Regions from separate parts of the Paenibacillus lacisediminis genome, predicted to be linked through region 1. Evidence: a T-box and tRNA genes for the amino acid it is inferred to sense, from the RefSeq annotation. Region 1 holds a T-box; the other regions hold tRNA genes.
What was found. The T-box of region 1 lies ahead of argS (arginine--tRNA ligase). A T-box ahead of a tRNA ligase gene usually reads a tRNA of that ligase, here a tRNA-Arg.
Positions count from the first base shown of each region.

Region 2: it encodes a tRNA-Arg, which carries the amino acid that the T-box ahead of argS (arginine--tRNA ligase) is inferred to sense. The anticodon was not compared.
Region 3: it encodes a tRNA-Arg, which carries the amino acid that the T-box ahead of argS (arginine--tRNA ligase) is inferred to sense. The anticodon was not compared.

Region 1 covers NZ_JBKIAX020000019.1:82,845-86,119, reverse strand. Annotated here, with positions in the region: gene pyk (pyruvate kinase) at 1-318, shown strand, start outside; gene ACLD72_RS27045 (acyl-CoA thioesterase) at 435-854, shown strand; gene ACLD72_RS27040 (FxsA family protein) at 964-1,356, shown strand; T-box leader at 1,731-1,956, shown strand; gene argS (arginine--tRNA ligase) at 2,034-3,275, shown strand, end outside.
Region 2 covers NZ_JBKIAX020000002.1:69,838-73,112, reverse strand. Annotated here, with positions in the region: gene asnB (asparagine synthase (glutamine-hydrolyzing)) at 1-389, opposite strand, end outside; gene ACLD72_RS03695 (hypothetical protein) at 539-862, shown strand; gene ACLD72_RS03690 (hypothetical protein) at 889-1,239, shown strand; tRNA gene ACLD72_RS03685 (tRNA-Arg) at 1,322-1,395, shown strand; gene ACLD72_RS03680 (ABC transporter permease) at 1,455-2,189, opposite strand; gene ACLD72_RS03675 (ABC transporter permease) at 2,203-2,910, opposite strand; gene ACLD72_RS03670 (ABC transporter ATP-binding protein) at 2,907-3,275, opposite strand, start outside.
Region 3 covers NZ_JBKIAX020000002.1:52,557-55,831, forward strand. Annotated here, with positions in the region: gene tig (trigger factor) at 1-180, opposite strand, end outside; gene ACLD72_RS03585 (hypothetical protein) at 361-1,242, opposite strand; tRNA gene ACLD72_RS03590 (tRNA-Arg) at 1,481-1,554, opposite strand; gene ACLD72_RS03595 (alpha/beta fold hydrolase) at 1,679-2,506, opposite strand; gene ACLD72_RS03600 (GNAT family N-acetyltransferase) at 2,574-3,191, opposite strand.

The DNA.
Region 1 (3,275 bases):
CTGAACGCCAAAGCGATCATCACTTCCACGGAAACGGGTTATACGGCGCGGATGGTGTCCAAATATCGTCCGAAAGCGCCGATCATCGCGGTGACGACCGAAGACCAAACGCTGCGCCGCTTGGCTTTGAACTGGGGCGTTACGCCGGTGAAGGGTCAGGTTGCTTCGTCCACGGACGAAATGTTCGACAAGGCGATGAAGGGCGGCCTGGATTCCGGCGTGGTGAAGGAAGGCGACCTTGTCGTTATTACCGCCGGGGTTCCGCTTGGACGTTCCGGATCGACCAATTTGATCAAGATTGGCCAAATCCGCAAGTAGCCCTGTTTTAAGATATAGCAACGATCGTGCGAACGATTTAAAAAAAGGCAATGGGGAACCCTGTAAACCGGGAACCATTGCTTTTTTTGCAGCAAAAGAAAGGAGCGAGGGATCACGTGTATGTCAGCGAACTGGCTATAGAGCCGAAATATTTTGAATTCGATATGATGGGGATTATTTATCACGCCCACTACCTCGGCTGGTTTGAGGCGGGACGCTCGAAACTGTGCGAGGACCTCGGCTTTAAATATATCGATATGGAGCGGGTCGGATATATTTCTCCCGTTCATGAAATGAAGGTGGAGTACAAAAAAGGCATCCGTTACGGCGACAAGGTGCTGCTCAAGACATGGATCATCGAAAACGGCGGCGTGAAGACCGTTTACGGATACCATGTGTTTAACGGCGAAGGCGAGCTCTGCGTGGAGGGTTCGTCCACCCACTACGTCGTGCGGCGCGAGGATTTCAAGCCGGTCCAGTTCAAAAAGGTATTTCCCGAATGGTTTGCGGCCTTTGAGGAAGCGCGAAAACCATGATTTTTGATTCTCCTCCTTTGTAGCGGTAAAATACATATATACGATCAATATTTTATTATGCTGCGAGGATAAAGTGCGAGTTCAACCTCTTAAAGGAGTTTCTATAAATATGCGTAAATGGATAGCCGCTTTAATCATCATCGTCTCGCTCGTGGAATTTTGGGGATATTTGTTTGTCGGCGAAAAATTGGGGGTCGGGAAGACGATCTTTTTGACCTTGGCCACTTCGGTGATCGGCGGGTTGATGATGCAGTTTGAAGGGCGCAAGGTGCTGGCGGATGCCAGAGCCCAAATGACCGGCGGGCAGGTTCCCGGGCGGATGGTGCTGGACGGCATTTGTGTTTTTGCCGGCGGCATCCTGCTGCTGATCCCCGGATTTGTTACGGATATCATCGGGTTTACGATGGTGTTTCCGCTAACCCGGCCGCTGTACCGTTTCCCGCTGATGAAATGGATCCATAAAAAAATGAAGGACGGCACAATCACCTATTTCCGGCGTTGACTTTTTGTGCTTTTTCCAGTATATATATTTAAAATGCGAGTTCAAAAAGTCGGGTTTTCAGCACCGAGAAGGTTGGATGAAGCTAGGGACTGAGTAGCGGAGCGTACGTTTTGGGTACGTGAGCAACTGAAATGTTTCCGTAGGAAACATGCTTCGGAAGCATCCGCTTGGCCCGGCTGAATTCAAGATTCGACGCCCGATCCGCTTCTTGACCTGCTTCGTGATAAGAAAAACTTTATCGATGAACAATCAAAGAAGACAGACCGCCCTAAGCTGAAGTTTTTCTTGCGATTTAAGGAAGACACGCTTCGGTGACTATTCATTCTTAAATCTTCAAAAGATGACTTTTTGAACAACCTCTTAAAATTACATCGTTAACATTGATGAACGGGATAGTAGTGCATGTCGGACAGTCACAGCGAGCCGGAAGGGTGGAAGCCGGTACGAAAGGCATGAATGAAGCGGACCCGGGAAATGGTTTGCCGAACCGGCAGCAAGGCGTAGGCAAATCCGGCAACAAGCCGTTAAACGTAAAGAGTGGCTAATTATGGTTAGCACTTAGAGTGGTACCGCGGGAATCAGAGGTTTCTCGTCTCTTTTTGAGACGGGGGCCTTTTTTTGTTTTACCGAATTTTTGGATAAGGGAGCGGGTTTCGTTGCTGGAAAAATGGAGAAAAATGGCCGCCGGTCTTGTGGCGCAGAGCCTTACGGGAATCGCCGCCGAGGAGATCGAGGCAATGCTGGAATATCCGCCTGCGGAGGAGATGGGGGACCTGTCTTTGCCTTGCTTCAAGCTGAGCAGGCAGCTTCGCAAGCCGCCACAGGCCATCGCGCAGGAACTGAAGCAGAGACTGGAGGAGGTGCAGGCCGCTGTAGATGTGCGGACCGCGAGTCATCCGCATGCGTTCGCCGCCCATATTACACGTTTTGAGGCAGCATCGGGCTATTTGAACTTTTATTGGGACAAAGGGATTTTTGCGCAGGAAGTGGTCAGTGAAATAAGCGCAGCCGGAGAGAGATACGGGGAACAAAATATCGGCCGAGGCCGCGTGATCGTCATCGATTATTCCTCGCCCAACATCGCCAAGCCTTTTCACATCGGGCATTTGCGTTCGACGGTGATCGGAAGCGCGCTTTACCGGATCTTCTCTTGTCTCGGATACCGCGTGATCGGGGTTAATCATCTGGGAGACTGGGGGACGCAATTCGGGAAGCTGATCGTCGCCTACCGTTTATGGGGGGATGAGGAACGGTTGGCGTCAGGGCCGATCGACGAATTGCTCCGCTTATACGTCCAATTTCATGATGAGGCGGAAAAGAGGCCGGAAATGGAGGATGAAGCGCGCGCCTGGTTCGCAAAAATGGAGCAGGGCGACGAGGAAGCTTTGCGGTTGTGGCGGAGATTCGTTGATATGAGCATGACCGAGTTCGATAAAGTGTACCGGCTGCTTGGGGTACGTTTTGACTATGTGACGGGAGAAAGCTTTTACAATGACAAAACCGCTTCGGTGACCCGTGAGCTGCGGGACAAGCAACTGCTGGAAGAGGACGGGGGTGCTTGGCTGGTGAAGCTGGACGCCTTCGACATGCCGCCGGCTTTGATGCTCAAGCAGGACGGCAGCACGCTGTATCATACACGCGATGTGGCGGCCGCGCTCTACCGCAAACAGGCCTACGATTTTCTTAAGGCGATTTATGTGACGGATTACTCGCAAAGCTTGCATTTTAAACAGTGGTTTAAGGTAGTGGAGCTGATGGGGTACTCCTGGGCGGCAGATTTGGTGCATGTTCCGTTCGGACGGGTGGACTTGGGGGGAGTCGGCTTGTCCACACGCAGGGGGAATGTGGTCAAACTGGAGGAACTTCTGGAGCAGGCAGTGATGAAGGCGCGGGAGCTTATCAAGCTAAAAAATCCCCAT
Region 2 (3,275 bases), on a different contig from region 1:
CAGACGGCAAAGGCAAAAATGCCGTTAAGCCGGTACACGCAATCCGGCCCCCATTCGATATACGATTGCAGCAGCACTTCCGTATCGCAGTTCGTTTGAAACCTGCGTCCTCTCCGCTGCAGCTCGGCTTTTAATTCCGGCGCGTTATAAAGCTCCCCGTTATATACGATCGTAAACACCGCGTCTTCTTCATGGATGATCATCGGCTGGGCTCCGTTTTCGGGATCCATGACGCTAAGCCGTCGATGGCCAAAAGCGCAAGGGCCGGAAATCCAGGTTCCCTGCGCATCGGGGCCTCGTTTTTCCAGACAGGATGTCATGGACAATACAAGGTCCGATTCTTTGGTCAAATCCCGGTTCCATTCGATAAAGCCGGTTATTCCGCACATTTTTGCAAATCTCCTCTCTGCATTGCTTTACGTCCCCCGCTTGCCGACCGGGTGAAAAGTATTAACAAATTATGCCGAACATGGGCATAAAATGTCTGTCCATCATGGAAAACTACGACTGACAAGCAGCAGAAAGGGGAGATATGGCATTGGAAAAGAAACGGTATTACGTGTCCGTACAGGGGCGTTCGGTGCTCGACGATCCTGGCGCGGCGGCCTATGAATGGTCGGTCGAGGCCACCTCGGAGGAGGCCGATACGTTAAAGCATATGCTTGATCAGCTTGGTGAGAAGGAAGAAAGCACTTTTTTGGCATACACCCATCCTTGGCCGGATTCGCCGGAAGACGACGTCAACCGCAGCTATCAAAGCGTTGTGAACGGCCTGTTTCGGGAAATTTACCGGCTGGGCACGGCGGAGACCAGGGAGCAGTTGGAACGGGCGGGGTATCCGGGCAAGCTCTGGCCGGTTTGAAGCGTTAGGAAAGGAGCGACCTGCGCATGTATTACATCAAAGACGCGGAATTCACACGGATGGACGAGCAGCGGGGGCGTCCCTGCGCCGTCATTCAGGTGCGGCCGGGGGCGGTAGGCGATCCCGATCTGTTCGTCTATATCGCCCGTTCCGGGCGAGGCGAAGGTTGGGAAATCGTCCGCATGATCCGAAGCGATGCCCGGGCGGAAATCGACTGGTACGACAACAACATGCATCAGGCTTACACGGAAGTGACGGAAGAGCATTTTGGGGATACCGGCTGGCCGGACCCTGCTAAGCAGCGAAGGATGTTCCTGGAAAATTTGCTGGCGAACGAGGCGATTGCGGCGAAGCTTAAAGAGCTCCCTCTCCAATAACGGATTTTTTTGTAAAACCACTTTGAAAAAATATACAGGATGCGCTATAATGATTAACGCATCCTTTTTTATTCCTATTTGTGTCCCAGTAGCTCAGCTGGATAGAGCAACGGCCTTCTAAGCCGTCGGTCGAGCGTTCGAATCGTTCCTGGGACGTTTTCTTAGATATTGCTCGAGGCCCGTAGATGCGGGCCTCTTTTTAGTATTATAGTTGGTCACATCCAATCCTTCCGTACAAAATGACGTAGACCGGCTGCAAGATAGACGAGAAAAGTGAAGGCGAGAATCAGGACAAACGAAACGGGCTCCAGCCTCGGGGAAAGGGCTAGTCCCTGCGGAAACATGGCGTAATACGGCGGAGCAAAGGGGAACCATGCCCCGATAAATCCTTCGAAACCCGTAATGACGATATTCGGAATAACCGCCGAGATGCTGAACAACAGGGCGATGCCGAAAGATTTGAAACGGATCGACAGGTAAATTTGCAGCATGGCCAGGGGGAAAGTGGCCAGCCATCCGCCGATCACGCCGGGCAGCACCGTTTTCCAGGGAATAACGCCCTCCACATGAATGAGCTTTCCGGTCGCCAGGTACCCGGCCAGAAAGGCAAGCTGTGCGATCGCCAAAAGAACAATCAGCATCAAAAACTTGGACAAATAGATTTTCCAGCGCGGAAACGGCAGGGTGAGCAGTTGCTTCCACGCCCCGTTTTTATGTTCATAAAAACAGAGGAATGCCGCAAATATGCCGGCGAACAGCGGAAGAATAAACATCCCGTGAAAAGAAACCGCCTGAAAATAAAGGGTAGTCCAATCGGGGGCAAAGTAATCGGTCAAATTCGCGACATGCTCTGCAGCCAGCGAAAGGCTTGCCGTTATGTCCATTAGAATCAACAACAAAATCAACGGCCATCTGACTTTTTTGCCTTCCGCAAAAAATAAACTCAACATATCCATCTTCCTCCTATTTGATTTCCATGGCGCGAAAGCGTACGGCTCCGCCCCAAAGCAAAACCACTCCCAACCCGGCCCCCAACATGATCCAACGGGCATATCCTTCGATAAAAGGGCTGGCCATGGAGGGATACGCCCATGGCAGAACATATAAGATTTCTCCGCCGAATCTGGCGATAAACAGACTGGAGATGGCGCCGAGCACACCGACCGCCAGCGGGAGTGTTTGATTGGGGAAGCGAAGCGACAGAAATAATTGAATCCCCAGCACCGGCAGGGAGGCGCCAAAGCAGCCCAGGACCTGTTTGACCAAAAACGGGAAGGGGAGCGGCAAATCGGTGTAAACGAGCCAAATGACTACCGTCCCGCCAATAATGAGCGCGCAGCATCCCAGCATGAAAATCCCGATCCAGATCGCCTTGGCAAAATAGAAGGCCATTCGGTTAACCGGCAGGGAAAACAGCAGCTTTAATCCTTGCGCTTGATGCTCCGGTTCGGACATGGTGCTGCACAACAACGAGATGGTCAGCAGCATTGTAAAGGACAAAAACATATACAGTACATTAAGCCCCGCGTAGACGCCGGCTTCTCCCTGCCGAAAATACAAATACCATTCCATACAGCTGAACAAAAGTAAAATGACCGCGCTGATGACCGGAATCCATGGGCAGATTTTTTTCATCTTCAGGTACTCGGCGGAAAGCGCCCTTTGTATCATAAGCTTTCTCCTTTTCCCGTCAGCTGCAAAAAGATGTCCTCCAGCGACGAGGATACTTCCTTGACCTGGTGTAAGGTGAACGGTTGAAGCAGCTTGAAGATGTCCGCCTGGCTCATCCGCTCGCTAACGGTAATCAGCAGTTGACTCCCATACCGCTCGATTTCCGCCCCGCTGCCGGCAAGCACCTGGCACGCTTCATCGGGCCGGTCCGTAATAATCGCCAGCCGCACCTTATTTCTCTTTTCAAGCTCTTGAATCCGGTCTTGAAAAATCAATTTCCCGTTCTGGATGATGCCCACGTAATCGGATACGGCCTGGATTTCGCTCAAAATATGGCTGGACAAAAAAATGGTTATCCCCTGCTC
Region 3 (3,275 bases), on a different contig from region 1:
TACGCCGAAACGGGCTTCAAAGATCGGACGAGGCACCTTGCCTTTACGGAATCCAGGTACATTCGCTCTTTTCACCACTTTTTGAAACGCTTTATCAAGTGCGGCGGCTACACGTTCCGCCTCCACTTCGACCTCGAGAACGCCGAGGTTCTTCTCTATCTTTTCCCAGGTTGCTTTCATTTTATGCCTTCCCCTCCAAATTTCACATATACTAAAATACTGAAACCGAATCGCGTATAAAACAGCTATCATGGTTCCAGTATAGCTGTCCCTATGAACACGATCAGAATAACCATTATATTATAAACAACAATACATCTTTTTACAAGAGCCGATCGTAGAGCCAATAATTCCCCGTGCCTATCTTTCTTGAACACCGCTCACCGCCAAAAAAAGGCGAATCGACCGGCAAACCTGCTCAAAGCGAAGTCTATGCTCATCGGTAATCCCGTACAACGCGCGGATTTCCTCGTCGGTTTTTCCGTCCGGCAGGCTGTCCGCGACCAGTTGATGAAGCGCCGCCGCCCAAATATCAATCACCGTATCGTCGCCATCGATCAATGAACGATAGTCCCTCCCGCCGTACAACCCCATAACAATTTGCGACCACAACTCCTGGGCAAAATAAAACAAAGTAGGATCGTGCACCTGCGTCTGCTCCCCCACCCTTTCGAGCACCTCCTGCACGGCCGGAGGAAATTCATCGGGTTTCAGCGGAACCGATTCGATTTCAATCTCCACCTTTTCCCCGGCGCGCATCATGGAAAGCATTCCCTGCGTGCCGCGGCGGCGCAGCGTTTGCAGCACCCGATACTGAAGCAACGGATGGAGTTCCTCTTGATGCAACCATTCGATCAGCGCTTCGTCCACTTCCGGCCGGTCCAAATATGCAAGCTGGTCCAAAGCCAAAAGCGTCTGCTCCGACAACGGTTTATCCATTACCGCGCTCAGCAGTTTGCTGGCATAATTCTGGTCCTGTTCAAGCTTCGCCTCAACATGCCGTCTGGCCAGCGATTCCTCCGTTTCAGGACCATAATCTTCCGCGTCCGGGGATCCGTTCTGAAGCCCGGGAAAAGCTTCGGTGAGCCAGTCCAGCAACGCCCGCCATTCTTCATAATGGCGCGGGTCTTCCCCCTGGCACTGCAGCAAAAATCTCAAGAGATCCGCAGCTTCCCCGTATCTCTCGGTTTCCAGCATCCGGGTCAGCTCAATCTGGTAGTAATCGAGCGTTTTCGGAAACAATACGATGTTGTCTTTCTCATCGGGTCGAAAATGGCTGATAAGGGCACCTCCTTTCTTCCGCACTGCATTAATTGAGATTATAGCATAGACCCGGTCCAAGGCAAAAATCCCGGAGTAAAAGCTGGGTCCAAAACGGCGGGACGCTGATCTGTTGACTTTAAAAGAATCGATTGGCCACCAGAACTTGCGGAAATTTTCCAGACAGCAAAAAAGCTCTCCGCAGAGAGCTTTTTTTACACGTCCCAGGAGGGATTCGAACCCCCGACCGACGGCTTAGAAGGCCGTTGCTCTATCCAGCTGAGCTACTGAGACATAATGGAATGAAATTTTACAAGCAAAAATTATTCTATCACAGGATAATTGAGTTAGCAATATCAATTTTACATTTGAGAGCTGTTTTTCGGCAACTGGTGAATCTCCTTTCGGGGTAAGCCGCTTAATTCATATACGCCCCCATTCTCTCTTCCACCCTGTCCAGCCATTCGTTAACCAGCGCATCGAAAACATTCTTCTGCTCGATCTGCAGATTATGCCCTGCCCGATCCAGAACGGCAAACGTGCCGCGCGGAAATAAATCCAGCAGGCGAAGCGCATCCGCATATCCTACCGACGTATCCTGCCTTCCAAGCAGGAATAGCGCCGGGCCCATAAATTCCCGATCAACCGGAAAAGAAAATCCGTAATTCGCCTTGATTTTGGCCAAAAAAGCTTCATCCGCGATTTTACAGCCCGCGGCTATTTCATCCGCATATCTTGTCCAAGTGTACCGATCCAATACGACTCCCATCGATCTGAAGTCTTCGTATTCTTCCTTGCCAAGCGCGGACGCCAATTCCGGATCCTCATGGAAAATCTTATGTACGGGCAAAATCCGGTCTTCCTTTTCCGGTACGATCATCGGGCAAATCAAAGCCGCTCCCTCAACCCGTTCAGGCAGCCGGGCGATAATTCCCCTCGTCAAATAACCCCCGTACGACTGCCCGGCGATAAGAAAACGGGAATCGGGAATGACTTTATCTATAAACTGCAGCACCGCTTCAAGCATTTCGTCCGTACCGGCAATTTCCTCATAGTCCCTGCTCTGACCCATCCCCGGCAGGTCGACATAAATTCTCCTCCACTCCGGTCTTTCGGAAAAAACGGGCTCCATACAGCCGCTCATTAGCCGGTGGTCCGGCGTAAATCCGTGGATCATCAGGATGGGCCGCCCTGTCCCGATCTCCTCATAATAGAGCTCCGCATGGTTCACTTTGCAATATGGCATATTACCATCACGTCCCTTGAGTTGATTTCATAATCATAATACGAATGTATGTTCCTGTCCAGTTTCACTATTCATTTTGCCGTAACGAGGAATTGTCCGCGTATTTCTTCATATATATTCTGGCGTTGAAGCCCACCTGCTTCCGAAACCATCTTTGCGGCTTTCTTTTAAATTCGGCATACCCCAATTTTTCATACAAACGTACCGCTGCCGTGTTGGTGTCTACAACCTCCAAAATATATTCATCAAAATCCAGAACAGAGAGAAGATGGTCATGCAAGCGGGTGGCAACCCCCTTGCCTCTGGCCGCTTCCGCAGTTGCCACCGCTTCGAAGTAGCATTGCCGGTCCTTCAAGCCCAGCGGCTTTTCCAACTCCTGCCGGACGAAAGCACAAAACAGGCTTCCTTTCAGCCAGCCCAATTCTTTTCGCAAAATGTCCGGATTCAACCGAAACGCCCGCTGCCGGCCCGCGGAAAACGCAAAGATACCCAACACCCCCCCATCCATTAACGCCACACAAAAACGCTCCTTGACCAAAGCGTGCTCCAGAGCCCTAACCAACCTCGCCCGATCCTTGCAAAAAAACTGCAGCGGCTGAAAAAATCCGTCCACGAAAACTTCCGTCGCCTGTCTTAACCCGACCTGTCCAAGCTCAGCCAAATTCCGGATGACAATTCCGTCCATGATCCATCGCTCCCGTTTCATTTTTTCTAACTATATAACAGGGAGCAAAAAGGTAGAACCGCCGCGGGAAGGAGCCAGCCATCC